4 regions of the Bradyrhizobium sp. JR4.3 genome follow, and region 3 is predicted to be linked to each of the others. Evidence: predicted binding sites of a transcription regulator. Region 3 holds the regulator's gene; each other region holds the start of a gene.

Region 1 (7,393 bases), on a different contig from region 3:
AGAGTTTTATGCTGTTCGTCGATCGTCGACGTAACCGATGTTGAAAGACCGACGAGAACGCTTGCGAACGAATTATCGGATGTAAACGCCTCGCGCATGGCTGACGAGTATGAATCGCTTGGATTCATTTTATCGATGATGTCACGCGAAGTGGTTACCTCCATCGGTATGCAGGCGGCGGTGGTTTCTAGGATACTCAGGCATGCGTCGCTCAATTTGCGCTCGGCCGCGTCTGAGTTCGTTTTCAATTCTTCGAGTTCTCGCGCCAGCGCTCTCTTGTTTTCGTCATCCAATGGAGATGCGCAGAGAGGGCAAGTGGCATCGCCCGACTGCAGAGGCACAAAACTCTGAGCTGCTATGGCTTTCAAACGCAGCTTGTCGTCCGCGGCCTGACGTTGATGCCAGCTAAGGGCTTGGTCGAGATTGGCCGTTGCCGTAGGGATCGCATCGACCAATTTGGAGAAGTTAGGATCGGTAAGGGCGACCGTTAAAGCTCTCCAGACTCGAAACAAGGGGATCGCTTTAGTTCCCTGGGCGACGAGGCCGCGAGCGTTGGAAACGGCTGTCTTGACAGTGGTGCGCCCTTGAGAAGTATTGACGTTTACGTTTAGCGATATCTCGCTTTTCAGCGTCTCAAGGTATTTGCCAGCGGCTTCCGACGCTAGGCGCGCCGGCTCTTGGAGGAGGCCATCTATTCCCTCATCACGGGTCAACGGGGAAGGCAACACGAAATCGAACTCGCTCGCGAGTTGTTTTGCCTTCTCTATGTTCTCGTAGAAGCGGTTTTCATGTAGATCAATGCGGTTGTCTTTTGCGTACTTCATAAACTTTCGATTGGCGGCTCCGAATGCCGAGCAACCTTCTGCGATATTCGCTAATCGGTCGAGGCCTGTAAGCTGCTTGACGGCCTCGTAGAGGGTTAGACTGCTTTTGCCGAAGCCGATCTTGGTGATGCGTGCGGGCATAAGTATGCCGATCTCAGCAAGCCGAAGCGCATCAATGATTGCGGGGTCGATTTGGTCTTCTGACGTTGGAGCTCCTTGGGAGGGGCTAACAATGCGACGAAAGGCTGTTGCGGTGCTGCCGTCGTTGGAAGCGAAAGTGAGGCGGACCGAAACTTGTGCGGATTTCTGCAGGTCCGCAATCTCGGTGGGGTAGGCCGCTAAGGGAGGCCAGGTTCCGAGGCGTTTGCCGTCGTCATCTTCAACGTCGTCGCGCATGCCTTGTTCGAGCACGGGTCCTTCGTGCTCCCGAATGCGATAGCCCGTCAGTGCCCACAGGATAGCGCTCACGAGCGATGTCTTGCCGGATCCGTTTTGGCCTTCAAGGCACCAGTTGTTCCCTCCGACATATAGATCGAAAGGTTTGCCGCCAAATATAGTAAGGCCGCCGAAGCCAGAGGCCTCAACCCGCGTGAGACGCCATGATTTCTGGCCAGATGAGGTTGGCGCTGCTCCCGCTACATTTGCGGGATCGTACTTGTTGTTCTCCCACGCCGATAGCAGGTCCGTGAAAAGACTTTCGTCGCCGTTTGCGACCTTGTCTGGGTCAGCGTTCAATAAGAACTCGAATAGACGGCGCTGTTCAGGCTTTTCTAGCCTTATGGCCCCTGCTTTTTGATCGCCGAATTTTTCCCAAACCACACTTTGGCCGGCCAGCAGTCGTTTGGTCACTTCTGAATATGAAGCTGACATCGACGCAATCCTCAGCTCATGAAATAGACGATGGGCAATAAGGACGAGTACAACCTTTTCGAGTGTGATTTGGCGGTATAACTTTAGGGCGAGGCGATTAGACACAGGTTTATGGGGCGGAGAGATCAGATCTACAAAATAAAACGGCCGGATCTTCCGATCCGGCCGCAATGCAAACTCTATCCGGCGAAGCCTACGCCACCCGACGCAAGCCCTCGCCCAATTCGAAAATTCTTAGCTCGCCTTCTTCGCCGGCGCGGGAGCGGGGCCGACCTTCTTCTGGATGGCGCGCTTCAGCTCGAGGGCGCGCGGCGACAGCACGGCGGCCTTGGCCTTGAGCAGGAAGGGATCGAGGCCGCCATTGTGGTCGACGCTCTTGATCGCGTTGGTGGAGACGCGCAGGCGCACGTTGCGGCCCAGCGCTTCGCTGATGAAGGTCACGTTGACCAGGTTCGGCAGGAAGCGGCGCTTGGTCTTGATGTTGGAGTGGCTGACCGTGTGGCCGACCTGGGGGCCCTTGGCCGTCAATTCGCAGCGGCGAGACATGGCAAAATCCTCAATCTTTCCCAACGATGTGCGGCCGCCATTCGGGGCGCCACGGGCAAATTCTCTGTCCTTGCAGGGAGCGGGCGGACGTATAGGGGGGAAGCGGCGGGACGTCAAGGTTTTGGGGCGGGTTTCGTGCTCCAAGGTAGCTGTCATCGCCCGGCTCGACCGGGCGATCCAGTACGCCGAGACGGTGCGGCTGACCAGAGGAGGCGCGGCGTACTGGATTCCCCGCCCCAGTGCGCAAGTGCGCACAAGGCGGGGCATGACAGCAGGGCATGACGGCGGTGGAGGTGGCGGGGTGAGGTGCGCGCTTCTGACCCGCCCCGATCACCAAAACGGCAATGATTATCGCGCCTTACCATCACATAAAGGGCGTATTCGCGCCCGAAGAGTCCAGTGGAGTTCCGGACGCGGAGTGGCCCGGACACATTGCTTGGCGCGCTATTTGGCTTAAGTAACAACCGTTCGCGCCCCGATTGGATTGTTTCGTGCTCACAACGTCTCATCTTGCGCCAAGCCTGCGCCCAAATGAGCTGCGCTCAGCGAAGCGGCGCGCAAGGAATCCACGCGCAAGTCATCCGCGCTCTGCCGGCCGCTGGGTCATGGCAGCCCTTGGCGGGCTGGTCTTGGCGTGGGCGGCGGAGCCCGCGGCGGCGCAGGGCAAGCTCGAGGCGCAATACGAGGCGACGCTGTCGGGCATTCCCGTAGGCCGAGGCGCCTGGAACATCGACATCCAGGACGACGTGTTCGCGGCCGCGGCCTCCGGCGGCACCTCGGGGCTGTTGAAATCCTTCGCGGGCGGATCCGGCACCGGCGCCTCGCAAGGGCGCGTGGTCAACGGCGCGCTGGTCGCGACCGGCTACCAGGCCTCCACCACCACCTCGAAGAAGACCGAAGAGATCCGCATCACGCTCGACAAGGGCAATGTGAAGGATTTTGCCATCCTGCCGGAGCCGCCGGTCGATCCCGACCGCATCGTCGTCACCGACGCGCATCGCCGCGGCGTCTGGGATCCGATGACGGCCTCGCTGGTGCGCGTAGCAGGCAGCGGCGACGTGCTGTCGGCGGACGCCTGCCACGGCAGCGCCGCCGTGTTCGACGGCCGCATGCGCTACGAGCTCAAGCTCGATTTCAAGCGCATGGAGAGCGTGAAGGCGGAGAAGGGCTATCACGGCCAGGTCGTGGTCTGCTCGCTGTATTTCGTGCCCATCGCCGGCTACATCCCCGACCGTCCCGTGATCAAATATCTCGCCGCCCAGCGCAACATCGAGGTCGCGTTCGCGCCGATCGCGGGCACGCGCATCCTGGTGCCGTTTTGGCTGAAAGTGCCGACCCCGCTCGGGCCGGCCATGCTGGAAGCAACCAGCTTCATCACCACGGCCCAGCCGCCCAGGATCGCGAAGACGCAGTAGGCCGGGCGTCCCGTGCTGAATCTCCCTTTTCGGCGAAAATAAACGCAAGCGATTTCAATGGCATGCCTACTGTGCATGGGGTTGTTTTCGCGCTTTTGTTTTGGAGGGGGTCGAGGGCCGGGAATCCATTTGACTCCTCCCCGATTCTGATTCGACTCCGCGCCGTCCCCAGCTTTAACGATTCCGCCACCGAAACGTCGCTTGTGCGGCGGGGCAAAACTCCATCTAGTGCGAACCCGATAAGCCTCCCGCGACATCTTGCGAGAACGGAACAGGACTCCAGGGGGAGTCAGCGATTCGGCCGCGATTCGTTCTCAACTCGTTCCGAAGCTTAAAGCCAACGGGAAAAGCGTCGCAAAGTGAGACAGTTGCGCGAGGTTCGGGGAAGGGCGCCGCATTCTCCGCCGTCATGCCCCGGCTTGACCGGGGCATCCAGTACGCCGCGCCCTCTCGGTTTGATCTGCGCCGCCTCTGGAATACTGGATCGCCCGGTCGAGCCGGGCGATGACAGCGATGTGTGAGGCCGGCCCTTCGCGCCACCGCCCCAAAACAGCACTGACATTCGCCCCAATCGCCATTACCTAATCCCCCAGATGCCTTTTTCCTCCTCCCCCTTCGCTTCCGAGCGGCTTCCCGGCGCCGGCGTCACTGCGGTGCTTGGTCCCACCAACACCGGCAAGACCCATCTCGCCATCGAGCGGATGCTCGCGCATCCCTCCGGCATGATCGGGCTGCCGCTGCGCCTGCTGGCGCGCGAGGTCTACAACAAGATCGCAGCAAGGGTCGGCCCCGACGCCGTCGCGCTTGTGACCGGCGAGGAAAAGATCAAGCCGAAATCGCCGCGCTACTGGGTCTCGACCGTCGAGGCGATGCCGCGGGATCTCGACGTCTCGTTCCTCGCCGTCGACGAGGTGCAGATCGCATCTGATCTGGAACGCGGCCACGTCTTCACCGATCGCATCCTCAACCGCCGCGGCCGCGACGAGACGCTGCTGCTCGGCGCTGCCACGATGCGTCCGATCATCGAGCGGCTGCTGCCCGGCGTCTCCATGATCACGCGGCCGCGCCTGTCGCAGCTCGAATTCGCCGGCGACCGCAAGATCACGCGGCAGCCGCGCCGCACCGCCATCGTCGCCTTCTCGGCCGACGAGGTTTACGCCATCGCCGAGCTGATCCGCCGCCAGCATGGCGGCGCCGCCGTGGTGCTGGGCTCGCTGTCGCCGCGCACCCGCAATGCGCAGGTCGCGATGTTCCAGAACGGCGAGGTCGATTACCTCGTTGCCACCGACGCCGTCGGCATGGGCCTCAACCTCGACGTCGACCACGTCGCCTTTGCCTCCGACCGCAAGTTCGACGGCTATCAGTTCCGCCGCCTGACGCCGTCCGAATTCGGCCAGATCGCCGGCCGCGCCGGCCGCGCCACCCGCAACGGCACCTTTGGCACCACCGGCCGCTGCGCGCCGTTCGAGCCCGAGCTCGTCAATGCGCTGCAGAACCACACCTTCGATCCCGTGAAGGTTTTGCAATGGCGCAATTCGAAGCTGGATTTCGCTTCCCTCGGCGCGCTCCAGGTCTCGCTGAACCTGGCCCCCGGCCATGAGGCGCTGACGCGCGCGCCGATCGCCGAGGACATGCGCGTGCTCGACCACGCCGCCCGCGACGCCGAGGTGCGCGATGTCACGCATGGCAAGGATGCGGTGGAACGGCTGTGGGAGGCCTGCCAAATCCCCGATTATCGAAAGCTGTCGCCGGCCGCCCATGCCGAGCTGGTCACCACGCTGTACGGCTTTCTGATGCGGAAGGGCTGCATCCCCGACGCCTGGTTCAGGACCCAGATCGACCAGGCCGACCGCGTCGACGGCGATATCGACACGCTGTCGGCCCGGATCGCGCAGATTCGCACCTGGACCTTCGTCGCCAACCGTCCCGACTGGCTGAAAGACCCCGAACGGTGGCAGGGGATCGCCCGCGAGGTCGAAAATAAATTATCGGATGCGCTCCATGAACGCTTGACTGAGCGTTTCGTTGATCGCCGGACCAGTGTATTGATGCGCCGCCTGCGGGAGAACACGAGCTTGAATACTGAAATCGGCAAGACCGGCGAAGTCATCGTCGAAGGCCATGTCATCGGCCGCCTCGATGGCTTCACCTTTGCACCGGATGCGGCGGAAGCCGGCTCCGATGCGAAAGCGTTGCAGGCTGCAGCGCAGGCCGTGCTCGCCGGCGAGATCAACGCGCGCGCCGAAAAACTGGGCAACGCACCGGACGAGCAGTTCGTGCTGACTTCGGAAGGCATCATCCGCTGGACCGGCGATGCCGTGGCGCGGCTGTCTGCCGCAGAGGACGCGCTGCATCCGCGCATCCGCATCATCTCCGACGAACGCCTCACGGGCGCCCCCCGAGACAAGGTGCAGGCCCGGCTCGAGCTCTGGCTCAAGACGCATATCGAAAAGCTGCTCGGGCCGCTGTTCGAGCTCAGCAAGGCCGAGGACGTCACCGGCATCGCCCGCGGCATCGCCTATCAGCTCGTCGAGGCGCTCGGCGTGCTGGAGCGCCCGAAGATCGCCAACGAGCTGAAGGACCTCGACCAGCCCTCGCGCGCGACCTTGCGCAAATATGGCGTCCGCTTCGGCGCCTATCACCTCTATTTCCCCGGCCTGCTCAAGCCGGCCGGGCGTGCTCTGGCCGCGCTGCTCTGGGCGCTGAAGCAGGACAATGTCGATCCCTCCGCGCTGTCGGGCGCGCAGCATCTGGCGAGCTCCGGCCGCACCTCGTTCCCGGTCGACAAGCAGCTGCCGCGCGACGCCTATCGCGTGCTCGGCTACAAGCAGGCCGGCGAGCGCGCCGTCCGCGTCGACATCCTGGAGCGCCTGGCCGATCTGATCCGTCCGGCGCTGGCCTGGCGCGAGAACGCGTCCGGCGAAAAGCCCGCCGGTGCGTTCGACGGCCGCAGCTTCGTGGTGACGCAGGCGATGACCTCGCTCACCGGTTCGGCCGGCGAAGATTTTGCCTCCGTGCTGCGTGCGCTCGGCTATCGCATGGACAAGCGCCCGCCGCTGCCGGCGAAGCCCGCCAAGGCTGTTGCCGAGACGCCTGTGGCCGAGATGCCTGTTGCTGAAGCCTCCACTGAAGAGACACCCGCAACCGAAACGCCGGCCGAAGACGGTGCGGCGCCCGCGGACACCGCGATCGAAGCCGCCGCCGAGCCTGTGACCGTCGAAGACGCGCCCGGCATGGAGCAGCACGACGAGCCCGTGCAAGAAGAGCCGGCGCTTGAGGCTTCCGTCACGCCGGAAGACGCTCCCGGCATCGCACCACCCGCGGAAGAAGCTGTTGCCCCCGCCGAAACCGCTCCCGCCGAAACCGCGCCTGCAGAAACTGCTTCAACCGAAGCCGCTGCGTCGGCAGATGCGGCTGCGCCTGTGGAGGCTGCGGCCACGCCCGCCGAGCCCGAGCTCATCGAGGTCTGGCGTCCCGCCGGCCGCCACGACGATCGCAAGCCGCGCCACGAGCGCCATCGCAACCAGCGTCACCAGCCGCGTCCGCAGGCGGCTGCTGAAGCCGGCGCTGCACCTGCCGAAGGCGAAGCCGCGCCTGCTGCCGACGGCGAGAAGCGCGGTGAGCGTCACCGCCATGGCGGCGGTCATCGCCGAGATGGCGGCAGGGACTTCCGCAAACCGCGCGAAGGCGGCGCCGAAGCTGCGCCGCGTCCCGAGGGCCGCGACGACAAGAACCGTC
Region 2 (7,393 bases), on a different contig from region 3:
ACGACCGTTGCGCTCCGCATGGCAAAGATCCTGCACGGCCTCGGCTTCGTGCGGCGCGGGCAGGTGATCTCGGTGACGCGCGACGATCTCGTCGGCCAGTATATCGGCCACACCGCGCCGAAGACCAAGGAGATCCTGAAGAAGGCGATGGGCGGCGTGCTGTTCATCGACGAGGCCTATTATCTGCACCGTCCCGACAACGAGCGCGACTACGGCCAGGAGGCGATCGAGATACTGCTCCAGGTGATGGAGAACCAGCGCGAGGACCTCGTCGTCATCCTTGCCGGCTATGGCGAGCGAATGACCAGCTTCTTCGCCTCCAATCCCGGCTTCCGCTCGCGCATCGCCCATCACATCGACTTTCCGGACTATGCGGAAGCCGAGCTGCTTGTCATCGCCGAATTGATGCTGAAGGAACGGGGTTATCGCCTCTCGGCGGCGGCGCGCGAAGCTTTCGAGAAATACATTGCGCTACGCCGGACCCAGCCGTTCTTTTCGAATGCACGCTCGATCCGCAATGCCGTCGACCGCATCCGCCTGCGGCAGGCCGATCGCCTGGTATCCGATCTCGATCGCATGCTCGAGATCGCCGACCTCGAAACGATCGATGCCATGGACGTCCTGGCGAGCCGCGTGTTTAGCGGCGTTGCGGACGCGCAGGGGAGTGCGAAGCCATGACCAGAGAAATCCTCATCGCGCCGTCGATCCTGGCTGCGGATTTCGCCCGCCTCGGCGAGGAGATCGCGGCGATCGACGCTGCGGGTGCCGACTGGATTCATTGCGACGTCATGGATGGGCATTTCGTTCCGAACATCAGTTATGGCGCGGACGTCATCAAGGCGATCCGGCCGCTGACGAAGAAAATATTCGACGTGCATCTCATGATCGCGCCGGCCGATCCCTATCTCGAGGCGTTCGCGAAGGCCGGCGCGGATGTCATCACGGTGCATGCCGAAGCCGGTCCGCATCTCGATCGCTCGCTCCAGGCCATCCGCGCGCTCGGTAAGAAAGCCGGTGTCAGCCTGTGTCCCGCCACTCCCGAAAGCGCGATCGAATATGTGCTCGATCGTCTCGATCTCGTCCTGGTGATGACGGTCAATCCGGGCTTTGGCGGCCAGTCCTTCCTGGAGTCCCAGCTCGAGAAGATCGGGCGTATTCGAAGCATGATCGGCGACCGGCCCATCCGGCTCGAGGTTGACGGCGGCATCACGCGCGACAATGCCGCTGCCGTGGCCGCTGCGGGTGCCGATACGCTTGTGGCGGGCTCCGCCGTGTTTCGCGGCAAGAGCAGCGCAGACTATGCCGGCAACATCGCCGCCATCCGCGCTGCTGCGGAAGCCGGCAGGGTTCCGGAGCTGCAACATAGTGCGGCGCAGACGATCCGGACCGGTGAGCCCGCGCTCATCCGGTAGGCTATGGGATACAGGCGGAGCGAGCCGGTACCCGAATGGGCTGTGCCAGGGCCTGCCACTTTCCACCAGACATATTGAGTCCGCGCTGATTGGAACTTTCGGCGCAACACGCGTTTGCCTAGAAGCGGGTCAAGCGCGCGGCGGGCGCAGCAAATCTTTTGCACAACCGCCATCGCCCTGACGCAAATAAGGGCAATAAGCTCTGTGAATGCGAGGGAGGGTCTCATGGACAACGTACGTCGCTATCGCGCGCTAGCGTCCCTCTGTCGTCAGCAGGCCGCCTACCGGCCGCTCCAGAGTTGGGAACTGCTCGGCCAGGCCGAACATTTCGAATATCTCGCCGAAGTCGAACTCAAGGCGCATTTCGACGCGTGCAATGCGCAACACGACGAGGACGGCGTCGAGGCCTCGGCGTGGGAGAGGCCCGCCGCGGCGTGACGGGCCAACCTGTTCGAATATGACCCGAACTTGCCGACGCCGGCACCGCTCAAGGACGCGGTTGTCGGCCCGAACGACAGGTCTTGTGACCGGCCCGACCTGGTCGTCCCTCGATTAATGCGACATCAGCGTCGGAACGGTCATGGCTTCCAGCATGGCGCGGGTGACACCGCCGAGGAACCGCTCCTGCAATCGCGAATGGCCGTAGCCGCCCATGACCAGAAGATCGAGGTTCTCATCGGCTGCCAGCGACAGCATGGTCGGCTGAATGTCGGAGCGCGCCGCCGACAGGTTGACGGTGCGGGTCGACAGTCCGCGCCGGCCGAGATGCCTTGCCAGATTGCGCGTCGAGACTTCGTCGGGAACCATATCTGTTTCGTTGATCGCAATGATCACGATCTCCTCGGCGCGAGCCAGGAATGGTGCGGCGTCGCGCATGGCGCGCGCGGCGAGGCGGCTGCCATCCCAACAGATGCCGATTCGTTTCGCCTTGAACGCTCCATGGAAGGTGTAGGGCAGGAAAAGCACCGGCCCGCCCGCCTGGAACAGGATCTCGCGGGGCACATCGTTGTCGAGTGAGCCTTGCGCCGGATCCGGCTGGAGCACGATGCTGAGATCGTGCAGCCGCGCCATCTCGCCAAGCAACCCGACCGCATCCCCCGGCATCGCTCCGAGTGGGTGGCATGTGTAGGAAATGCCGGCGTTCATCGCTTCGCTCTTGAACACCGCGAGCGCCGCCTCGGCCCGCTCCACTGCGCTTTCGCGCTCCATCTCGAACACCGCCGCCACCGCGGCGCCGCCCTCCATCACGTAGGCCGCGCTGGTTGCCACATAGCCAACCGCGACTGCATCGAGATGGGCGTTGAGGCCCGCTGCGAGTGAGATCGAGCCATCGATCACCGGGCGCATCGGCCGCTCGGTAGGGATGTGGACGAGAATGTCTTTGTACATGACCGCCTCCGATGGACATCATCCGGTAGCTGCAGTCTTTCACGGTGCGCAGCGCCCGCGTTGAGCTGCATCAAACGTGCAGTCTCGACTTTTGGCCGTGTCGCCGGCCCCGGCTACTTTGCCAAGATTTAATCGCGTGGACGGGACGCTGTAAGGTGGCGACCACCATGTTGGGTCCAAGGCGACTTACCCAACATGGACATATCGACATGAACGATCACGTCAATTCCGACACCACCGCGTCCCGCAAGATCCTGAGACCGCGCCGGCTCGCGCTGCTCGGCACCGTGGCCGCGCTTGGCCTGGCCGTGCTGGCGACTGCCCCCGGCTCTTCGCCGTTCGGCGCGAACTCCTTCATTGCGCCCGCCCAGGCCGCGGAGAGCGCCGCGACACCGCCGGGCTTCGGCGACCTCGTCAGCAAGGTCAAACCCGCCGTCATCTCGGTCCGGGTCAGGATCGACCAGGACAACGACAAGAGCGCGATGCTGCAACAGAACCGGATGGATTCGGACGAAGCATCGCCGTTCGACCAGTTCTCACGGCAATTCGGCTTCCGCGGCCCGGGTGGCATGGAAGGCATGCCGCGCCAGCACCGCCAGATGATCACGGGTGAGGGCTCCGGCTTCTTCATCTCAGCGGACGGCTACGCCGTGACCAACAACCACGTCGTCGATCACGCCGAGTCGGTGCAAGTGACGATGGACGACGGCGCGATCTACAGCGCGAAAGTGGTCGGCACCGATCCGAAGACGGACCTCGCGCTGATCAAGGTCGAGGGAAAGAAGGATTTTCCGTTCGTCAAATTCTCCGACCAGAAGCCGCGTATCGGCGACTGGGTGGTCGCGGTCGGCAATCCCTTCGGCCTCGGTGGCACCGTGACCGCCGGGATCGTCTCGGCCAGCGGTCGCGACATCGGCAACGGTCCCTATGACGACTTCATCCAGATCGACGCGCCGATCAACAAGGGTAACTCCGGCGGCCCGGCCTTCGACATGAATGGCAACGTGATCGGCGTGAACACTGCGATCTTCTCGCCCTCCGGCGGCTCGGTCGGCATCGGCTTCGACATTCCGGCCTCGACCGCAAAGCTCGTCGTCGCACAGTTGAAGGACAAGGGCGCGGTCACACGCGGCTGGCTCGGCGTGCAGGTGCAGCCGGTGACGTCGGATATCGCCGACAGCCTCGGCCTCAAGGAGGCGCGCGGCGCGATCGTCGACAATCCGCAGGACGGCAGCCCGGCAGCGAAGGCGGGCATCGAGGCGGGCGACGTCATCACCGCCGTCAATGGCACCGCGATCAAGGATTCCCGCGATCTCGCCCGCACCATCGCCACCCTGGCGCCAGGCACGTCCGTGAAGCTCGATGTCGTCCACAAGGGCGACAACAAGACGGTGACACTGGCGCTCGGCGAGTTGCCGAACGAGCGGCAGGCTAGAGCCGACGAGGGCAAGTCGCAGCCAGATGCCGGCATGCCGCCGCGTCTCGGCCTCAGCCTGGCTCCGGCCGGGGACGTCCAGGGCGCCGGCCAAAAGGGCGTCGTCGTCACCGAAGTCGATCCGCAAGGGCCGGCCGCGCAGCGCGGCATCCAGACCGGCGACGTCATCCTCAATGTGGGGGGCAAGGCCGTCGCCAATATCGGCGATGTCCGTTCGGAGCTGGCGCAGGCGAAATCGTCCGGCAAGCGCAGCGTGCTGCTGCAGGTCAGAAGCGCGCAGGCGACCCGGTTCGTGGCGGTGCCGCTCGCATAAGTCGAACGTCGATCGGCGCAACTCCAAAAAGGCGGCCTACGGGCCGCCTTTCCTGTTCGCCTTCAGGATTTCGGATGCCCGCCGATAACATTCTCGTTAACGGCAGGGAGGATGACCCGGTTCGTCCGAAAAAGCCGTGTTCGTTCATCACAATTACGGATCTCGTATGGACTCGGCGGCAATGAAGCCGCCGACGATTGCAAGCGTGGAACTTCGAACTTGCCGCCGCTGAGCCGGCCGGCAATTCGTATTTGATCGGTGCCGACATGGATCGATTGAAGCTCTCGCTGACGGCTGCGCTGCTCGTGGCGCCGTTCGTGCTGTGGGGCGGAAACGCTCTCGGGCGTGACGACGGCCGCTACGCGGACTCACCTCTTAAGCCGTGGTTCGACGGCCTGCGCAGCCATCTCGGTCCGTGCTGCTCGGATGCGGACGGGTTTGCCGTCGCCGATCCCGATTGGGACTCGCACAATGGACATTATCGCGTGCGGCTCGACGGCGAATGGGTCGAGGTACCGGACGAAGCCGTGATCACCGAGCCGAACCGGGCCGGCCGCACCATGGTGTGGCCGGTGAAGACCGCGTTCGGCGTGTCGATCCGCTGCTTCATGCCGGGCAGCATGATCTGACGGAGGTCAGCGCGACCGTTTGGAAGATTTGCGCTTCGACGTTTTCTTCGAACTCTTCTTCGAAGTCTTCTTGGATGTTTTCCGAGATGTCTTCTTTGACGTCTTCTTGGACGACTTCCGTTTCGCTGCTTTCTTCGGGACCTTCTTGCCCTTCTTGCGCGCTTTCGACAGGCCGATCGCGATCGCCTGCTTGCGGCTCTTCACGCGTCCGCCTCGACCGCCAAGTCCGCTTTTCGCGGTCCCCTTCTTGTAGCGCTTCATCTCGCCTTCGACATCGCTGCCGGAGCTGCGCGAGTAGCGGCGCTTCTTTGCCTTGCGTGCCATGCATGTTCTCCCTTGGCCTGGGAAAACAATCCGAGACAGGCATAGTTCCGAAAGCGCAAGCAACGTCCCGGATACGCGGCCTAGCCTAGAACGAATCCGCCAGCTCGATCTCCGCTTCCAGCACCTGAATGCGCCGCGCTGCCTCGCTGGAGGACAGATCCCGCGCATATTGCGCGGGTTGATACGCCTCTTCGCTCAGCCGTTTCAGCCGGAGGCCCTGCGCCCGCGTCATCTGCTCGGTGAGGAAAGCTTTGGCGTCGTATCTACCCTGAACCTGCATATCGCTTCTCCCTTCTGAAATCGTGACTTGACTATATGTTCTTATTTTGTTCTAACAAGTCATGGACAATAGAATTAATGAAATTCGACGTAAAATCAGCGCCTTGAGGTTGGAAATGGCCGATATCGAGGTGTCCGTCCGCGAACTCGTCGAGCGCGATCGCGACTGCACGGAGAAGGCCCTGGCGCAGATGGATCTGCGCCGGAAAATCAATCTGCTGATCGGCGAATGGAAGGCTGCAGGTGGCGGCGATGTCCTGCCGAATGTCCGCGATAGGATGCGCCTTCGTTCCGCGAAGGCAGCAGGTAGTCCTCTGCGCGTGGTCGCGCGCCGCTGAGAGCTTTGGGAGCGCACGGTGGGGGAAGACCCGGATGTGTACCGGATTCTAAAGCTGCGCGCCGAGATTCTCGAACTGGGCTCTGCCATCCGGCAGCTGCAACGCGAGGGGCTCGACGACGCCGCGGCCCAGCTCTTGATCGCCCGCAAGCGGGCACGGCTCGATCATCTGGTGAAATCAGATCCTGCGGGCGTCCACCCTGACATCCTGGGCAGCCATCGTAGCTGAGCCTTGGCGTAACGCGCGTGCGGGGCTCGTCGATACCGCATGTCGACGAAGCGGCCCGAGAAAAAGTTCGTTTGAACACCAAAGCAAAAGGCCCCGCGATCGCGGGGCCTTCATGATTTCGGGGAACACCTACTTGGTGTTGCTCATGCCGCCCTTGTTGTTCGTCATGGTGCCGCCCTGGTCGGAGCCGGGGCCGGAGCCGCCCTGACCGGAGGGATCAGCACCCTTGGAAGACTTGGTGTTGGCGCCCGTGGTGGTCTGCGACGATGACATCGAGGATCCGTGTTTTGCCTTGTGCGACTTGGCCTGCACGGCGAACGGTGCGGCGGCGAGGCCGGTTGCCAACATCACGGCAAGAGCGAGCTTGGTGGTCTTCATATGCGGGAACTCCCTGAGTTGAATTGACGCAGGCAGCCAACTGCCATTGGTCGCAGGAGTTCCGAACAAGGAAGTTCCGGTAAAGCACGCATCCTTCAAGATTGCTTGTCCTCTTCGAGGATGAATACGACCCCGGTCAGTGTTGCGCCGATCGCGAACGTCGTCACCAATGTGAGGGCGAAAACGACAACGGCCTGCCTTCCGCCGTGACTCAGCAAATTGGCGACGCCGGGATTGGACAGCACGAGCAAGAGGCTGAAAGCGAGCCCGAGGGCTGCGCCCATCATCGCGTGCGTCATCAGCTTGACGAGCCCGCTGGGAGAGATCAGGTCCGACGACTTCTTCGCGCGCATGGAACTCTATCCCAATCCCGCATGAAACGCCTGCGACACGCGCCGGTTCCACCCGCATGAAGGAATCGTTATCGCCCGCTTCATCCGACGTTCATGCCGGGTGGGCGAGAATGACCCTGCAACACGGGAACATTCGATATGGGTAAGGTGGTCTTTCTCTATCGCTCTCTGGCTTATCGCAACGCCGCTGCGGACATCCTCCGCAAAGCGCGCAAACTGCCCCGCGGCGCGGAGCGAAGCGCGGCGCGCCGCTATGCCAAGGCGCTGCGCGATCTCGCCCAAACGGAAGCCTGGCTCGAAGGGCGGGTCGCGCGC
Region 3 (7,393 bases):
TTTGTTTGCCTCGCCGGACCATTCGGCGACTGCACGCATTGCGATGTGGGGCGGCCGCGAGATCGCGATGCTGTTCATGGCTTCGCTGATTGCGGGACTTGCGACCACACCCTACGCCGCTTTCCACTTCCACCGTGTCACGCCGTTCGGCGTGCTCGCCAATCTCGGCGCGATGCCGGTGGTCTCGGCGCTGGTGATGCCGGCGGGGCTGTTGGGGCTGCTTGCTGCACCGTTCGGGCTGGACAGCGTGTTCTGGTGGCTGATGGGGATCGGCATCGACTGGATGGTCGCGGTCTCGCGCTGGGTCGCAGCATTGCCGGGTGCCGTCGGCCGCATCGCGGCGTTCGGGATCGGGCCGCTGATCGCGGCGAGCCTGGGAATCATCGTGCTGGGCTTGTTGCGGACGCCGCTGCGCTGGTCCGGCGCCCTGGTGCTGCTGGCAGCGATCCTCTGGGGACTGTCGGCGCGGCAGCCCGACATCCTGATCGCCGGGGATGGCGCGAGCGTCGCGGTGCGGGGCAAGGACGGATATCTGCACCTGATCAGGACCAGCAAGGACAGCTTTCTGCTCAAGGAATGGCTCGCTGCCGACGCCGATCCGCGCGATGCCGGCAGAGCCTCGCTGGCTGATGGCGTGTCCTGTGACGAATCCGGCTGCGTGACGCCACTGATCGACGGGAGGCTGGTCGCGCTGGCACTGCGGGTCGACGCTCTCGCCGACGATTGCAGTCGGGCCGCGCTGGTGGTGACGACGCGTCCCGCGCCGCCCGATTGCGCGGCGATGGTGGTCGATCGGCAGCGGCTCGCCAGCCAGAGCGCACTGGCGCTGACGCAGCGTGGTGACGGATTTGTGGTTCAGGCGGTGAGGGCGAGAGGCACGAGCCGCCCCTGGTTGCCGGCCGGCGCCGGCGAGGGTGATTTCGACGGCAGCCTTGCGCCGAAGGCGACCGCGCCCCGCATCAAGGACGCAACGCCGGCGGAGACCGACTTGCAGGCCGACGATTGATCTGATGGTGCGGAGCAACGCAGCGGGTCGGTGCGTCCGCTCGGATTCGCTGGCGCAAACCACACCATCTCGCCGGCCACGGCGCCGGCGATGGCAATTCAATCCTGACCTCCGACCTCGTAGCCGGAGGGCGGCTGTTTCAGCCGATCGGCAGGTGCGTGACGGTCGGCTGCCTGTCGGCGATGATCTGCGCCTTGTGCTCGCGCTCGATGACCGACTGGGTCACAGGCAGTTGCAGCACGGTCGCGCGCTGGCCTTCGACGAGCTGCGTCACCAGCACAAATTTGCCGTCGGGGAATTCGATCGCGTCATGATGGCGGTCGGGAACGTGCGGATCGATCTTGCCGAACTTGCCCACGCGGGAATTGATGGTCCGCGTCCAGATCCAGCGATTGTCGTAGCGGACGTCGTCTGCGAAGGCGAGCTCCGTTCCCGGCAGCAGGCAGACGGCAACAGACGGATCGGCTGCGGAGGCGAAGCCGCGCGTCGAGGTGCCGCGGAAATTTGTCGAGACGATCGTCTCGCCGACTTCGGCGGGGCGCGACGCGACGGCATGCAGGCTGTAGTCACACATCGGGTGCTCCTCATGCTGGGATAGCAACCCGCGTCTCTTATCGAGGCGCAGGCCTCTATCAGAGTTGAAGCACGAAAGCTCTGCTCGGTTGTGGGCAAATCTGCGGCTGGTTTCCGCAAGCCGCGATCACATTATCTTTCCCGAATTCAATAGGAACAAAGCGAGTTGCGATGCATTCGGGAGGCGCATGCGCGAATCTTGCCGGCTGGTGCAACGACCTCGATCGCTGGTCGCTGTTTCCTCGCACACCCGAGCCGCGAAGCGGTGCTGTTTCGGTGCTGCTTCGTGGGCGTCGCGAGGAGCCAGCGCCGGAGGAGGGGCCGGATAGTCTGTGCAGAACCAGAAAGACTATCCAGCCGGAGCGGACGATGATCCGCTCCAATCTCTGACCGGCGATGCCGATCGGAAGCGCGCGAGGCGCCAACTTCTCCAGGTATCAAGTACGTCCGGTATCAGTACTTCCGGTAAAGCCCGATCAGCTTGCCCTGAATCTTCACCCGATTGGGCGGCAGGATGCGGACCTCATATGCAGCGTTGGCGGGCTCGAGCGCGATCGAGGCGCCGCGACGGCGGAAGCGCTTCAGCGTCGCTTCCTCGTCGTCGATCAGCGCCACCACGATGTCGCCGGTATCGGCGCTCTCGTTGCGCTGAATCAGCGCCATGTCGCCGTCAAGGATGCCGGCATCAACCATGGAATCACCGCGCACTTCCAGCGCGTAATGTTCGCCCGAGCCGAGCATGTCGGGCGGTACGCTGATGGTGTGGCTGCGTGTCTGCAACGCCTCGATCGGCGTGCCGGCCGCGATGCGGCCCATCACCGGTACCGCCACGGGGCGTTCGCCCTCGTCCGCGGGCAGGCTGGAGCCCGCACGCACCTTGCCGAGATTGCCCTCGATGACGCTCGGGGTGAAGCCGCGGCGGCTGCCGGCGGCTGCCTGGAGCTCCGGCAGCTTGATGACTTCAATCGCACGGGCGCGGTTGGGCAGGCGTCGGATGAAGCCACGCTCCTCGAGCGCCGTGATCAGGCGATGGATGCCCGACTTCGAGCGCAGATCGAGCGCATCCTTCATCTCGTCGAAGGAGGGCGGCACGCCGCTTTCCTTCAGACGTTCACTGATGAACCGCAGAAGCTCGTATTGTTTGCGCGTTAACATCTCGACCAAAGTCCCCCGGTTGATGTCGTCCGATTCCGAGACGCAGAATTCGGCAATAAGCCGCTACATGCTCGAAACAAATCATGAACGGACACTATATGTTCGATACATGTTCCGCAACTGCTTAATTTACCGTGAACAGAGCAAACTCCGCGGAACGCGCGTTGCGGGGGTGCTCAGACGGGGAGCCGCAACACTTCGCAAGCTGTGCCGGCTTCGGCCTTCGGCGCGAATGGTGCGCGCACGAGAAGTACCTGTGCTGCAGCGAGATTCGCAAGCAGCGAAGAGTCCTGATGGTTGACGGGAAGAACGACGCGTGTGCCATCGTCACGCTCCTCCAGATGCGCGCGCAGATAGTCCTCGCGCTGGTCGTTGGCGCCGACGCCGCGGCCGAGCACGGCGCGTTCGCGGCGATGGTGAATCACTGAACGGCCCGACAGGGCGCGAATCAGCGGCACCATGAACAGGAAAGCGCACACGTAGGACGATACGGGATTGCCCGGCAGGCCGATCACACCCATTGCGCCGAGGCGCCCATGCATCATCGGCTTGCCTGGCCGCATCGCGATCTTCCAGAACGCCATCGCGATGCCTTCGTCCCTCAGTGCCTGCTGGACCAGATCGTGGTCGCCGACTGATGCGCCGCCGGTCGTGATCAGGATGTCGGCGCCGCTCTCACGGGCGCGGCGGATGCCCGCGGTGGTCGCCTCCAGCGTGTCGGCGGCAATACCGAGGTCGATGGTCTCGGCGCCCTCGCTGCGGGCGAGCGCGTGCAGGGCGTAACCGTTGGAATAGACGATCTGGCCGTGGCCGGGCGTGGTGCCCGGCATCACCAGCTCGTCGCCGGTGGCGAGAATCGCGACCTTCGGACGCCTGAAAACGGCAAGGTGCGGATAATTCATTCCGGCGGCGAGCGCGAGGTCGCGCTCGGTGAGACGACTTCCCTTGCGCAGGAGCACGTCGCCCTCGCGGAAATCGACGCCGGCGGGGCGGATGTGCCGTCCGGCGATCGCGGCTTCCTTGATCGTGATCCGCTGGCCGGCGGCGACCGTGTCCTCCTGGATCACGACGGCGTCCGCGCCACCGGGAACGACCGCGCCGGTGAAGATCCGTACGGCCTCGCCGGCGCCGATCGTCCCGGCGAACGGTCGGCCCGCCGCGACTTCGCCGATGACGGTCAGCTCCGAATCGATCGTCGCGGCATCGGCCGCGCGCACCGCGTAGCCGTCCATCGCCGACATCGCCTGCGGCGGCTGCGTGCGCCGCGCCGCGACGTCACGCGCGAGCACGCGATGGTAGGCCTCGTCGAGGGAGATCATTTCTTCCGGCAGCGGCTCTGCACCCGCCAGCACCGCGGCAAGCGCGTCGGAAACCGGCATCAAGGCCACGGCGAAAACTCCTGCTCGGCACGTTCGGGCGAATGTTCCGCACGTCTTCTAGCCGAGCGCGGGCGCAGAGGCAAAAACGGCTGAGCGGGCACAGTCATCCCGCCGCTTCACATTGTTCCGGAAGGCAGGATCAAGCGCGTCGCGGCATGATCCGAAGAACCTGACAAATCGGCAGGAGAGTGGTCATGGAAGCGACGAAAATCACGGCAAGGAAAATCACGGCAAGGCGAGAACGACGAGCGCCCTGGCCTGCATCGATCAGCTCCCTGCCTGCCCGGGAGTTACGTCGGGCGCCTTGGCTCCCTGGTCTTTGTCGGGCAGCGGATCGGCCTGGGATTTCAGGTCGGCGGCCTTGCTCACAAGCTTGGCGGAAAGGTCCGAATCTGAAGTTGTCCTGGCGAATTCAAGAAGAAGAGAGGCCTGCTTGGTGAGGTAGGTTTTGCCCAGCACGATGATGCATCCGTCCGTAGAAGTCCCAACGGACTCTAAGAGTCCGGAAGGCGGTATTCCGTTCCCGGAACTCTGTACAAAAATGCACAAAGTGATCGGGTTCCTCAATTTCTCAAAATTGGTCCCGTGGGGCGGTGCCGCCGTGGGTTTCGCGACACCGACTCCTCGTCAAATGCCCAATGCCTTCAATGCGTTCCCGACGTCACGCGGCGAGGTCACATGCACCGCCGTCAAGCCGCGCGCCCGCGCTCCCTCGATGTTTTCAGCAAGATCATCGAAGAACACGATGCGCCCGGCGGGCACGCCGATCGCCGCAACGACGTGGTCGAAGGCCTCCGCATCCGGTTTGCGCAAGCCGATGCTGGACGACAAATACAGCTCGCGGAAATGGCCGAGGAGGTCGGCATATTCCCTCGAGAAATGGTCCACGTGCGGCCGGTTGGTGTTGGAGAAAGCGTAGAGCGGCATCTGCTTCGCTGCCCGCGGTAGCAGCTCGGCGATGTCAGGCATTTCGCCGGCGAAGATCGCGTTCCAGCCTTCCAGGAACTGCGCGTCCGAAATGCCGATTCCGAGCGAGGCTCGCAATGAGGCGAAATAATCCTCATCGCTGATCTTCCCCATCTCGTGCAACCGATAGGCTTCGCTGTCCCGCACATAGCGCGCGACGATGGCTTCGGGCTTGCAGCCGGCATGTCCCGCCCAGCAGGCGATTGCCTTGGAGAAATCGATATCGAGCACCACGCGGCCGAGATCGAACAGGAGCGCATCCGCGCTGCCGGGAGAGAGCGATGTCACCTGCATCCTTTCACTCAGTATCGATATGGCTCGTGGTCGAACAGCGGAAACGCGCTGAACACACTCGGCGCGTTGGTTGCGGTCGCCTGGTGCAGGCAGGATTTGTCGAGCTCGGCGAACGACGTCGCACCCAAGAGGCCGAGGCAGCGCAGCACTTCGTCCTCGAGCAGCTCCAGCATGCGCGCCACGCCGGATTCGCCGGCCGCCGCCAGCGCCCAGCATTGTAGCCGGCCGATGCCGACGAGGTCGGCACCCGCCGCGATCGCCTTGACGATGTCGGTGCCGCGACAGACGCCGCCATCGACCATGATTTTGGCGCGGCCGTTCACGGCATCGACGATCTCGGGCAGCACATGCATGGCGCCGCGACCGTGATCGAGCTGACGGCCGCCATGGTTGGAGACGTAGATCCATTCGACGCCGTGATCGATCGCGATCAGCGCGTCCTCTGGCGTCGCGATGCCCTTGAGGATCAGCGGGATCTTGAACTTGTCCTTGATCATCTTCACCGTCCGCCACTCCAGACCCTTCTGGTAATCGCCGCCGGTGGCGCGCAGGCGGCTCTCGCGAACGTAGCGCTTGGCGATGTCACGTTCGCGACGGCTGTAGTGAGCGGTGTCGACGGTCAGGCAGAAGGCGGCGTAGGCGTTCTTCTCGGCCCGGCTGACGACGTCGGCAACGAAGGCGTCGTCGCCGCGCACATAGAGCTGGTAGAGGCGCAGCGCGTCGGGCGCAGCTTCGGCGGTCTTCTCGAGGCCGGGCTCGGACACGGAACTGAGCATGTGCGCCGCACCGAAAGTGCCGCAGGCGCGTGCCACGCTCGCCGCACCATCCGGATCGAAGATCTCAAGCGCGCCGACGGGGGCGAGTACCACCGGCAGGCGCATCTTGCGGCCGAACTGCTCGACCGAGCCGGTGACCTTGCGGACATCGCGCAGCACGCGCGGGCGAAAGGCGATCTCGTCCAGTGCCATGCGGTTGCGACGCATCGTGGTCTCGGTCTCGGCCGCGCCGACGATATAATCCCAAGCATTCTGGTTGAGGTTGGCGCGGGCTTTCCGGACGAATTCATGCAGATTCTGGAACGGCTCGGTGCTGGCGCCGAGCTCGACGTTCCTTTCCGGTTGGATGCGGGGTGCTTCGTTCATTGTTATCCTCCCGAGAATTTGAAGCCTTCCGTCATCGCCTAACCCGTCCGGGGCGCCAAAACCATCCTAAAATGGCATGGCAGCGAGGCGTGGGCCGGCCGGCCGACCCCCGCTGCGCACCAACCGGGTCCTGCAACGTTGCCGAAAGTTTAGGTCCGGACGAAGGGATTTTTACGGTGTACCCGCCGGCGTGGCATCCCGGCCTTGAAGAAACCAGAATGGTATTGTGAGAAGCAGGCTGGATCGCCATTTGCATGGCGGCTCCCCAGCCCCACCGAACCGCGAAGCAAAAAGGCCAGCCTATCCATGCGGAAAACCCTGCTGTTTCCACTGGGCGCGCTCACCGGAGCGTGTCTGACCCTTCTGGTAGCCAGTCCGCACGGCGGCGTATGGGCGGCACGGGCGGCAGCGAGCGCGGATGACGCCTATTCCAAGCTCAATTTGTTCGGCGAAGTGTTCGAGCGGGTGAAGGCGAGCTACGTCGAGAAGCCTGACAATGCCAAGCTGATCGAAGGCGCGATCACCGGCATGGTGACCTCGCTCGATCCGCACTCGCGCTACATGAACGACAAGGCCTGGACCGAGATGCAGGAGACCACCTCCGGCGAGTTCGGCGGGCTCGGCATCGAGGTCACGATGGAGGACGGTCTCGTCAAGGTCGTCTCGCCGATCGACGACACGCCGGCCTCCAAGGCCGGCATCATGTCGGGCGACCTCATCAGCAAGATCGACGGTGATGCCGTGCAGGGCATGACGCTCGAGCAGGCCGTCAACAAGATGAAGGGGCCGGTCGAGACCCAGACCAAGCTCACGATCGTGCGCAAGGGCGCCGACGCCCCGCTCGACGTCGCGATCAAGCGCGAGATCATCCATGTGCG
Region 4 (7,393 bases), on a different contig from region 3:
CCGTGACGTTCTTGAGGTTATTGCCGCGCGCATTGACCACCTTGATGGTGCGGCGATGGTTCGGCGGGCGCCGCTCCGGCACCTCGACCTCAAGCTCGCCGGTCAGATATTTGCCGGTCAGCGAGTTGGGGTTGCGCATGATCTCGGCGGGCGTGCCTTCGGCGATGATGTTGCCGCCATGCATGCCGGCACCCGGGCCGATGTCGAGCACGTGGTCGGCGAGCAGGATCGCGTCCTCGTCGTGCTCGACCACGATCACGGTGTTGCCGAGGTCACGAAGTCTCTTGAGCGTGTCGAGCAGGCGCGCGTTGTCGCGCTGGTGCAAGCCGATCGAGGGCTCGTCGAGCACATAGAGCACACCTGTCAGGCCCGAGCCGATCTGCGAGGCCAGGCGGATGCGCTGGCTCTCGCCGCCGGACAGCGTGCCGGAGGAGCGGGACAGCGTGAGATAGTTGAGGCCGACGTCGAGCAGGAAGGTGAGGCGCTCGCGGATCTCCTTGAGGATGCGGCCGGCGATCTCGTTCTGCTGGGTGTTCAGCGCCTCCGGCACGGTCTCGAACCACGCGCCGGCGCCCTTCACTGACATCTCGGAGATGTCGCCGATATGCTTGCCGCCGATCTTGACGCAGAGCGCCTCGGGCTTGAGCCGAAAGCCGTGGCACGCCTCGCAGGGCACGTCGTGGAAGTACTTCGCCAGCTCCTCGCGCGCCCACTCGCTCTCGGTCTCGCGATAGCGGCGGTTGATGTTGGTAATGACGCCCTCGAACGGCTTCTTGGTGTCATAGGAGCGGACGCCGTCCTCGTAGGAGAACTTGATCTCGTCCTCGCCGGAGCCGTGCAGGATCGCATTCTGCGTCTTCTTGGGCAGATCCTTCCATTTGGTGGTCAGCGTGAACTTGTAGTGCTTGCCGAGCGCAGTCAGCGTCTGAATGTAATAGGGCGACGAGGACTTGGCCCAGGGCGCGATGGCGCCCTTGCCGATGGCTAGCTCCTTGTCGGGGATGACGAGGTCCTCGTCGACATGCTGCTCGACGCCGAGGCCGCCGCAGGCGGGGCAGGCGCCATAGGGATTGTTGAACGAGAACAGCCGGGGCTCGATCTCGGGGATGGTGAAGCCGGAGACAGGGCAGGCGAACTTTTCCGAGAACAGCATGCGCTCGGGTCCGCTCTTGTCGTGGATCTTGGCCGTCTTCTTTTTCTCTTCCGCGGGGGCTGCTGCAGCCGGCGCGTCCGCGAATTCGATCACGGCAAGACCCTCGGCGAGCTTCAGCGCGGTCTCGAAGCTTTCGGCGAGGCGCTGGCCGATGTCGGGGCGCACCACGATGCGGTCGACGACGACGTCGATGTCGTGCGGGAATTTCTTGTCGAGAACAGGCGCTTCCGCGAGCTCATGGAAGGCGCCGTCGATCTTGACGCGCTGAAAGCCCTTCTTGAGCCATTCGGCGAGCTCTTTGCGGTACTCGCCCTTGCGGCCGCGCACGACCGGCGCGAGCAGATAGAGCCGGGAGCCCTCCGGCAGCGCCAGCACGCGGTCGACCATCTGCGAGACGGTCTGGCTCTCGATCGGCAGGCCGGTGGCGGGCGAATAGGGCACGCCGACGCGCGCCCACAGCAGGCGCATGTAGTCGTAGATTTCGGTCACCGTGCCGACGGTGGAGCGCGGGTTTTTCGATGTCGTCTTCTGCTCGATCGAGATCGCCGGCGACAGGCCGTCGATCTGGTCGACGTCGGGCTTCTGCATCATCTCCAGGAACTGGCGGGCATAGGCCGATAGCGATTCGACGTAGCGGCGCTGGCCCTCGGCATAGATGGTGTCGAACGCGAGGGAGGATTTGCCGGAGCCTGACAGCCCCGTGAACACGACGAGCTTGTCGCGCGGAATTTCGACGTCGACGTTCTTGAGGTTGTGCTCGCGCGCGCCACGGATCGTAATCGCGCGCAGGTGTGCTCCCGCGTTCTGTTGTTGGCGCTTCGCCTTGATCACTTCATCCATCCTGGTGGTCCTCAGGGAATCCAAAAGCGCGCGATCGCGCCAACTTGACAGGCGCGCATCGCCCGGAACCGGGATCGGCGCCGATGGGTAAGTAAGCGAACGTAGGAAGAACAGGGACGGATTTCCAGTGGCGTTTGCGAATCGTCAACGGATTGTTGGCGCGCTGGCGGCATCTGGCAGGAGCACGGCTTGCGGAACTGCGCGTGACCGGTCCCGTTCAAACAAAAAGGCCGGCGCGAGGCCGGCCTTTCGTAACACGATGGCGTCGATAGCGAAGATCAGTACTTCGCGACGATCGGGCCCCCGAAGTGATAGTTCACGCCGACCTGCACGGTGTGAAACTCGAGCGTGCCGGTGGGCAGGGCGCCCGAGAAGTAGGTCTCGCCGCCGAGGCTGCGAAAGAGGTACTCGCCCTTGACCGACCACTGCGGAGCGAAGAACGCTTCGACGCCCGCACCGACGGTCCAGCCGGAGTGCCACTTGCTGTCGGAAGCGGTCACGCCGAGCGCGCTGATGCTGAGCTTGTTGTCGATCCAGGCGTAACCACCGGTGCCGTAGAACAGGACGTTGTTGACGGCGTAGCCGATGCGGCCGCGCACGGTGCCCATCGCATCGGTCTTCGAGCTGAGGGTGGTGCTGACGAGGCCGAAGCCGGGGACGGCAACGGGGCCGGTGACCGACGCGCTGACGTCAGCCCAGGAACCATCGGCCTCGATGCCGAACACGACATTGCCGGTCTGCCAGTTGTAGCCGGCAGTACCGCCGACGAAGCCGCCCTTCATCTTCGGGTCGGTCGAGGAATTTTCCCAGGCGCCGCCACCGACGATACCGAGGTAGAAGCCGGTCCAGTTGTAGACCGAAGCCATGGCCACCGGAGCCTTGGTGTAGGGGCGCGCCGCCAGATCAGCGGCCGAAGCCGGGGCAGCGAGTGCGAACAAACAGGCCGAAGCCAACCAAATCTTTTTCATCTTCAGTAATCCCAGTCCCAGTTTCTGTTGTCCCTCCCTGTTCCGGAAGAGCATCGGACGCCGTGGTCCAACTGATATCGTCCATACACCGGTGAAGCCGCAAGTTGTGTCACTGAAAAGCAACAGCGATCGGAAAACGGAACGGCTATTGACCTATTGATATCGCAGAACCGCACAGCAAAAGGCCGGCACGAGGCCGGCCTTCGAAGTGCTCTATTCCAGCGCGATCAGTACTTTGCGATGACCGGACCGCCCCAGCGATAGTTCAAGCGGACGAGGCCCATATCGACGTCCTGGCGAATCCGGTCGCTGCCGAAAACCGCACCCGCGGGCGTTGTGAAGCCGATCGTGCGATCGCCAAGGAAGATGTGGTCGTATTCAAAGCCCAGCGACCAGTTTGGAGCGAAGCCGAACTCCAGACCGGCACCAACCGTGCCACCCCAGCGAGTCTCCCGCGCCGAGGCCAGCAGCGCGCCCGCGCCGGGCGTGCCCGCCGCAGCGTAGATGTCGTACTTGTCGCCGACGACGGCGGCGCCGCCCTTCACGTAAAGCAGCACGTTGTTCCAGGCGTAACCGATCTGACCGGTGATGAGCCCGAAAGAGTCGATGCGGGAACGGTTGCGATCACCCGTGACCAGGGCGGTGCCGGGGAAAAGTGTGCTCACGTTGTCGCCCCGGAAGTCGGCCCAGTTGCCTTGGCCTTCGAGGCCGAACACCCAATTGGTGGACTGCCAGCGATAGCCGATCTGGCCACCGACCGTGCCGCCGACCGCGTTATGGCAGCCTTCCCCGACCAAAACGCCGGTCGCGGGCGTGACGAAGTCCCAGCACGTGTGGCTCGAGCCACCGCCGCCGTTGATGCCGATGTAGAAGCCGCTCCAATCGTAGATGGTGGCAATCGCCGGCGCCGGAGCCTTGGTGTAGGGACGCGCGGCAAGATCCGCCGCGCTCGCGGGAGCCGACAGGCCCATCGCCACTGCACTGATTGCACCAATAAGAAGCTTATTCATTGCCAGTCTCCCCAGGTTCGTCCGCTTCTTTCTTCCCCGAAGCGGTTGATCAGGCACGAGGGCCCATATGATTTAAGTCCGAGGAAACCGTAGCTCTACGGAGCGGCAAAGTCCGTCTCCGAAATGCAACAAGAACGGGGCCGTGCGAGGACCCATAACTTGCTGAATGTTAAGCTCTTTCCTTCGCTTTTGGGAACCTACAAAGGTTCCAATCGACGCGTGCCTTCCCGCAGTACATTGGCCGATCGACGCCACATATTCGATGCTGAAGTTCGCCAAGAACAAATCTGGAACAAGCCGGAGGTCGATGCTATATGTGGGGATAACCGGAGGGGCGACGGACTGATCGTCGTCCGCAAGCGTTCGGCGAGCGTATAGGGTCGCCTCAACAGGCACGGTGGAGCGCGGGGAGCGGACCGGCCTTCTTGAATTCAGTGGCATTCGGAGCGGAGAGCGGAGATGGCGGGAAGCGTCAACAAGGTCATTCTGGTTGGAAATCTCGGCAAGGATCCTGAAATCCGCCGCACCCAGGACGGGCGGCCGATCGCCAATCTGAGCGTCGCCACCTCGGAGACCTGGCGCGACAAGGCGACCGGCGAGCGCAAGGAAAAGACCGAGTGGCACCGCGTCGTGATCTTCAATGAAGGGCTCTGCAAGGTCGCCGAACAGTATCTGAAGAAGGGCGCCAAGATTTACGTCGAGGGTGCGCTCCAGACCCGCAAATGGACCGACCAGAGCGGCGTCGAAAAGTACTCGACCGAAGTCGTGCTGCAGGGCTTCAACTCCACCCTGACGATGCTGGACGGTCGTAGCGGCGGCGGGGGAGGCGGCAGCTTCGGCGACGAGCCGGGCGGCGATTTCGGCTCCTCCGGTCCCGTCAGCAACGCGCCGCGGCGACCCGTTGCCGCCGGCGGCGGTGGCCGCAACAGCGACATGGACGACGACATCCCGTTCTGAGCGATTCCGTTCTGAGAACGAGGCATATCGATGCGGAGGCGCCGGCCGCGTGGGCGGCGCTTCTCATCTCGTGTCAAAAAATCCCACTAATCGGCAGGACGGGCTCGGGATTTCCGGGCCCGCTTCATGTTTGGGGTGAGCTCGGATTGCGGCTTGGCAAACGCGCTGACGGGGCAAGCTCGCCGCGCGGTTTTCCACGGGCGAGCGGCGATTTTGCGAGGTCGGTGCGGGGGCTGTCCGAGACAGCGCTCGCAAGGGCTTAAGTTGTTGGAAAAATAGGTAGAAAAAGCGCTTCCCAGATCGCCGCGAGGGTGGTTATCAGAGGCTGGATGCGCTATATGATTCCCAGATAAAACCTCATCGGATTTCCCCTTGGCTGACGACGACGACAAGCCCGGCGACCAGCCGGCGCAACCCTCGGATATTCGCCCCGTCTCCATCTTTGAGGAGATGAAGAAGTCCTATCTCGACTACGCCATGAGCGTGATCGTGGCGCGGGCACTGCCTGACGCCCGCGACGGTCTGAAGCCGGTGCATCGCCGCATCCTGTACTCGATGAACGAGCAGGGGCACACGCCGGACAAGAAGTACGTCAAGTCCGCCCGCGTGGTCGGTGACGTCATCGGTAAATATCATCCGCATGGCGACCAGTCGATCTACGACGCCATGGTCCGGATGGCGCAGGACTTCTCCATGCGCGTGCCGCTGATCGACGGCCAGGGCAATTTCGGCTCGGTCGACGGCGATCCTCCGGCTGCCTATCGTTATACCGAAGCCCGATTGACGAAGGTGGCGCTGGCTCTGCTGGCCGACATCGACAAGGACACGGTCGACTTCCAGCCGAACTACGACAACAACGAGACCGAACCGTCGGTCTTGCCGGCCAAGTTCCCGAACCTTCTCGTCAACGGCGCCGGCGGCATCGCGGTCGGCATGGCGACCAACATCCCGCCGCACAATCTCGGTGAGGTCATCGACGCCTGCGTTGCGCTGATCGACAACCCCGCGCTTACCATCGACGAGCTCATCAACATCGTGCCGGGACCGGATTTCCCGACCGGCGGCGTCATCCTCGGACGGCAGGGCATCCGCGCCGCCTATCACCTCGGCCGCGGCTCAGTCATGATGCGCGGCAAGGTCGCGATCGAGACCATCCGCAAGGAGCGCGAGGCGATCATCATCACCGAGATTCCCTACCAGGTGAACAAGGCGACGATGGTCGAGCGCATCGCCGAGCTGGTCAAGGAAAAGAAAATCGAAGGCATCGGCGACCTGCGCGATGAATCCGATCGCGACGGCTACCGCGTCGTCATCGAATTGAAGCGCGATGCCGTGCCGGATGTGGTGCTGAATCAGCTCTACAGGTTCACGCCGCTGCAGACGAGCTTCGGCGTCAACATGGTGGCGCTCGACAGCGGCCGTCCGCGGATCATGCATCTGAAGGACCTGCTGGCGATCTTCGTCGACTTCCGCGAGCGCGTCGTCACGCGGCGCACCAAGTTCCTGCTCGCCAAGGCCCGTGATCGCGCCCATATCCTGGTCGGTCTGGCGATCGCGGTCGCCAATATCGACGAGATGATCCGCGTCATCCGGACCTCGCCCGACCCGACCACCGCCCGCGACACCCTGATGTCGCGCGACTGGCCTGCCCGGGACGTCGAGGACATGCTGACGCTGATCGACGATCCGCGCCACCGCATCAGCGAGAACGGTACGATCCGGCTGTCGATGGAGCAGGCGAGGGCCATTCTCGATTTGCGCCTGCAACGCCTCACCGCACTCGGCCGTGACGAAATCCGCGAGGAACTCGACAAGCTCGCCGGCGAAATCGCCGACTATCTCGACATCCTGCGCTCGCGCGACCGCGTGCTTGAAATCATCAAGTCCGAGCTCGCCGAGGTGAAGGCCGAGTTCGCGACCCCGCGCCGCACCGTCATCATCGAGCAGGAAGGCGAGGTCGAGGACGAGGACCTGATCCAGCGCGAGGACATGGTCGTCACCGTCTCGCACGCCGGCTACGTCAAGCGCGTGCCGCTGTCGGCCTACCGGGCCCAGCGCCGCGGCGGCAAGGGCCGCGCCGGCATGCAGACCCGCGACGAGGATTTTGTCAGCCGGCTGTTCGTGGCGTCCACGCATACTCCGATGCTGTTCTTCTCCTCGCGCGGCCAGGTCTACAAGATCAAGGTCTGGCGCCTGCCGATGGCCGCGCCGAACGCGCGCGGCAAGGCGCTGATCAACATCCTGCCGCTGGAGCAGGGCGAGCGCATCACCACCATCATGCCGCTGCCGGAGGACGAGTCCACCTGGGGCAATCTCGACGTGATGTTCGCCACGACAGGCGGCAACGTCCGGCGCAACAAGCTGTCCGACTTCGTCGACGTCCGCCGCTCCGGCATCATCGCGATGAAGCTCGACGACAACGAAGCTATCGTCGACGTGCAGATCTGCACCGAGCACGACGACGT

The links. Region 3 encodes LexA, which represses DNA repair genes until DNA is damaged. Its sites were predicted from a motif close to TGTTCNNNNTGTGTTCNG; they were not measured.
Region 1: ABIB91_RS03750 (helicase-related protein) is a predicted target of LexA. The motif match lies at 3,965-3,982, and genes of this name have one in related genera.
Region 2: ABIB91_RS14380 (DUF3072 domain-containing protein) is a predicted target of LexA. The motif match lies at 5,819-5,836, and genes of this name have one in related genera.
Region 4: ABIB91_RS06140 (single-stranded DNA-binding protein) is a predicted target of LexA. The motif match lies at 4,249-4,266, and genes of this name have one in related genera.

What each region holds. Positions count from the first base shown of each region.
Region 1 covers NZ_JBEPQF010000002.1:87,970-95,362, forward strand. Annotated here, with positions in the region: gene ABIB91_RS03735 (AAA family ATPase) at 1-1,694, opposite strand, end outside; gene rpmB (50S ribosomal protein L28) at 1,929-2,240, opposite strand; gene ABIB91_RS03745 (DUF3108 domain-containing protein) at 2,846-3,655, shown strand; gene ABIB91_RS03750 (helicase-related protein) at 4,249-7,393, shown strand, end outside.
Region 2 covers NZ_JBEPQF010000007.1:200,951-208,343, reverse strand. Annotated here, with positions in the region: gene cbbX (CbbX protein) at 1-678, shown strand, start outside; gene rpe (ribulose-phosphate 3-epimerase) at 675-1,412, shown strand; gene ABIB91_RS14405 (hypothetical protein) at 1,638-1,850, shown strand; gene ABIB91_RS14400 (universal stress protein) at 1,965-2,801, opposite strand; gene ABIB91_RS14395 (Do family serine endopeptidase) at 3,011-4,549, shown strand; gene ABIB91_RS14390 (hypothetical protein) at 4,816-5,178, shown strand; gene ABIB91_RS14385 (DUF6496 domain-containing protein) at 5,185-5,502, opposite strand; gene ABIB91_RS14380 (DUF3072 domain-containing protein) at 5,588-5,782, opposite strand; gene ABIB91_RS14375 (hypothetical protein) at 5,898-6,119, shown strand; gene ABIB91_RS14370 (hypothetical protein) at 6,138-6,347, shown strand; gene ABIB91_RS14365 (hypothetical protein) at 6,477-6,725, opposite strand; gene ABIB91_RS14360 (hypothetical protein) at 6,821-7,078, opposite strand; gene ABIB91_RS14355 (hypothetical protein) at 7,217-7,393, shown strand, end outside.
Region 3 covers NZ_JBEPQF010000031.1:52,836-60,228, reverse strand. Annotated here, with positions in the region: partial or broken gene ABIB91_RS33170 (ComEC/Rec2 family competence protein) at 1-1,006, shown strand, start outside; gene ABIB91_RS33165 (hypothetical protein) at 1,146-1,580, opposite strand; gene lexA (transcriptional repressor LexA) at 2,033-2,734, opposite strand; gene ABIB91_RS33155 (molybdopterin molybdotransferase MoeA) at 2,911-4,122, opposite strand; gene ABIB91_RS33150 (hypothetical protein) at 4,381-4,572, opposite strand; gene ABIB91_RS33145 (HAD family hydrolase) at 4,741-5,373, opposite strand; gene ABIB91_RS33140 (alpha-hydroxy acid oxidase) at 5,382-6,515, opposite strand; gene ABIB91_RS33135 (S41 family peptidase) at 6,822-7,393, shown strand, end outside.
Region 4 covers NZ_JBEPQF010000003.1:48,288-55,680, forward strand. Annotated here, with positions in the region: gene uvrA (excinuclease ABC subunit UvrA) at 1-1,993, opposite strand, end outside; gene ABIB91_RS06130 (outer membrane protein) at 2,272-2,961, opposite strand; gene ABIB91_RS06135 (outer membrane protein) at 3,189-3,971, opposite strand; gene ABIB91_RS06140 (single-stranded DNA-binding protein) at 4,431-4,928, shown strand; gene gyrA (DNA gyrase subunit A) at 5,301-7,393, shown strand, end outside.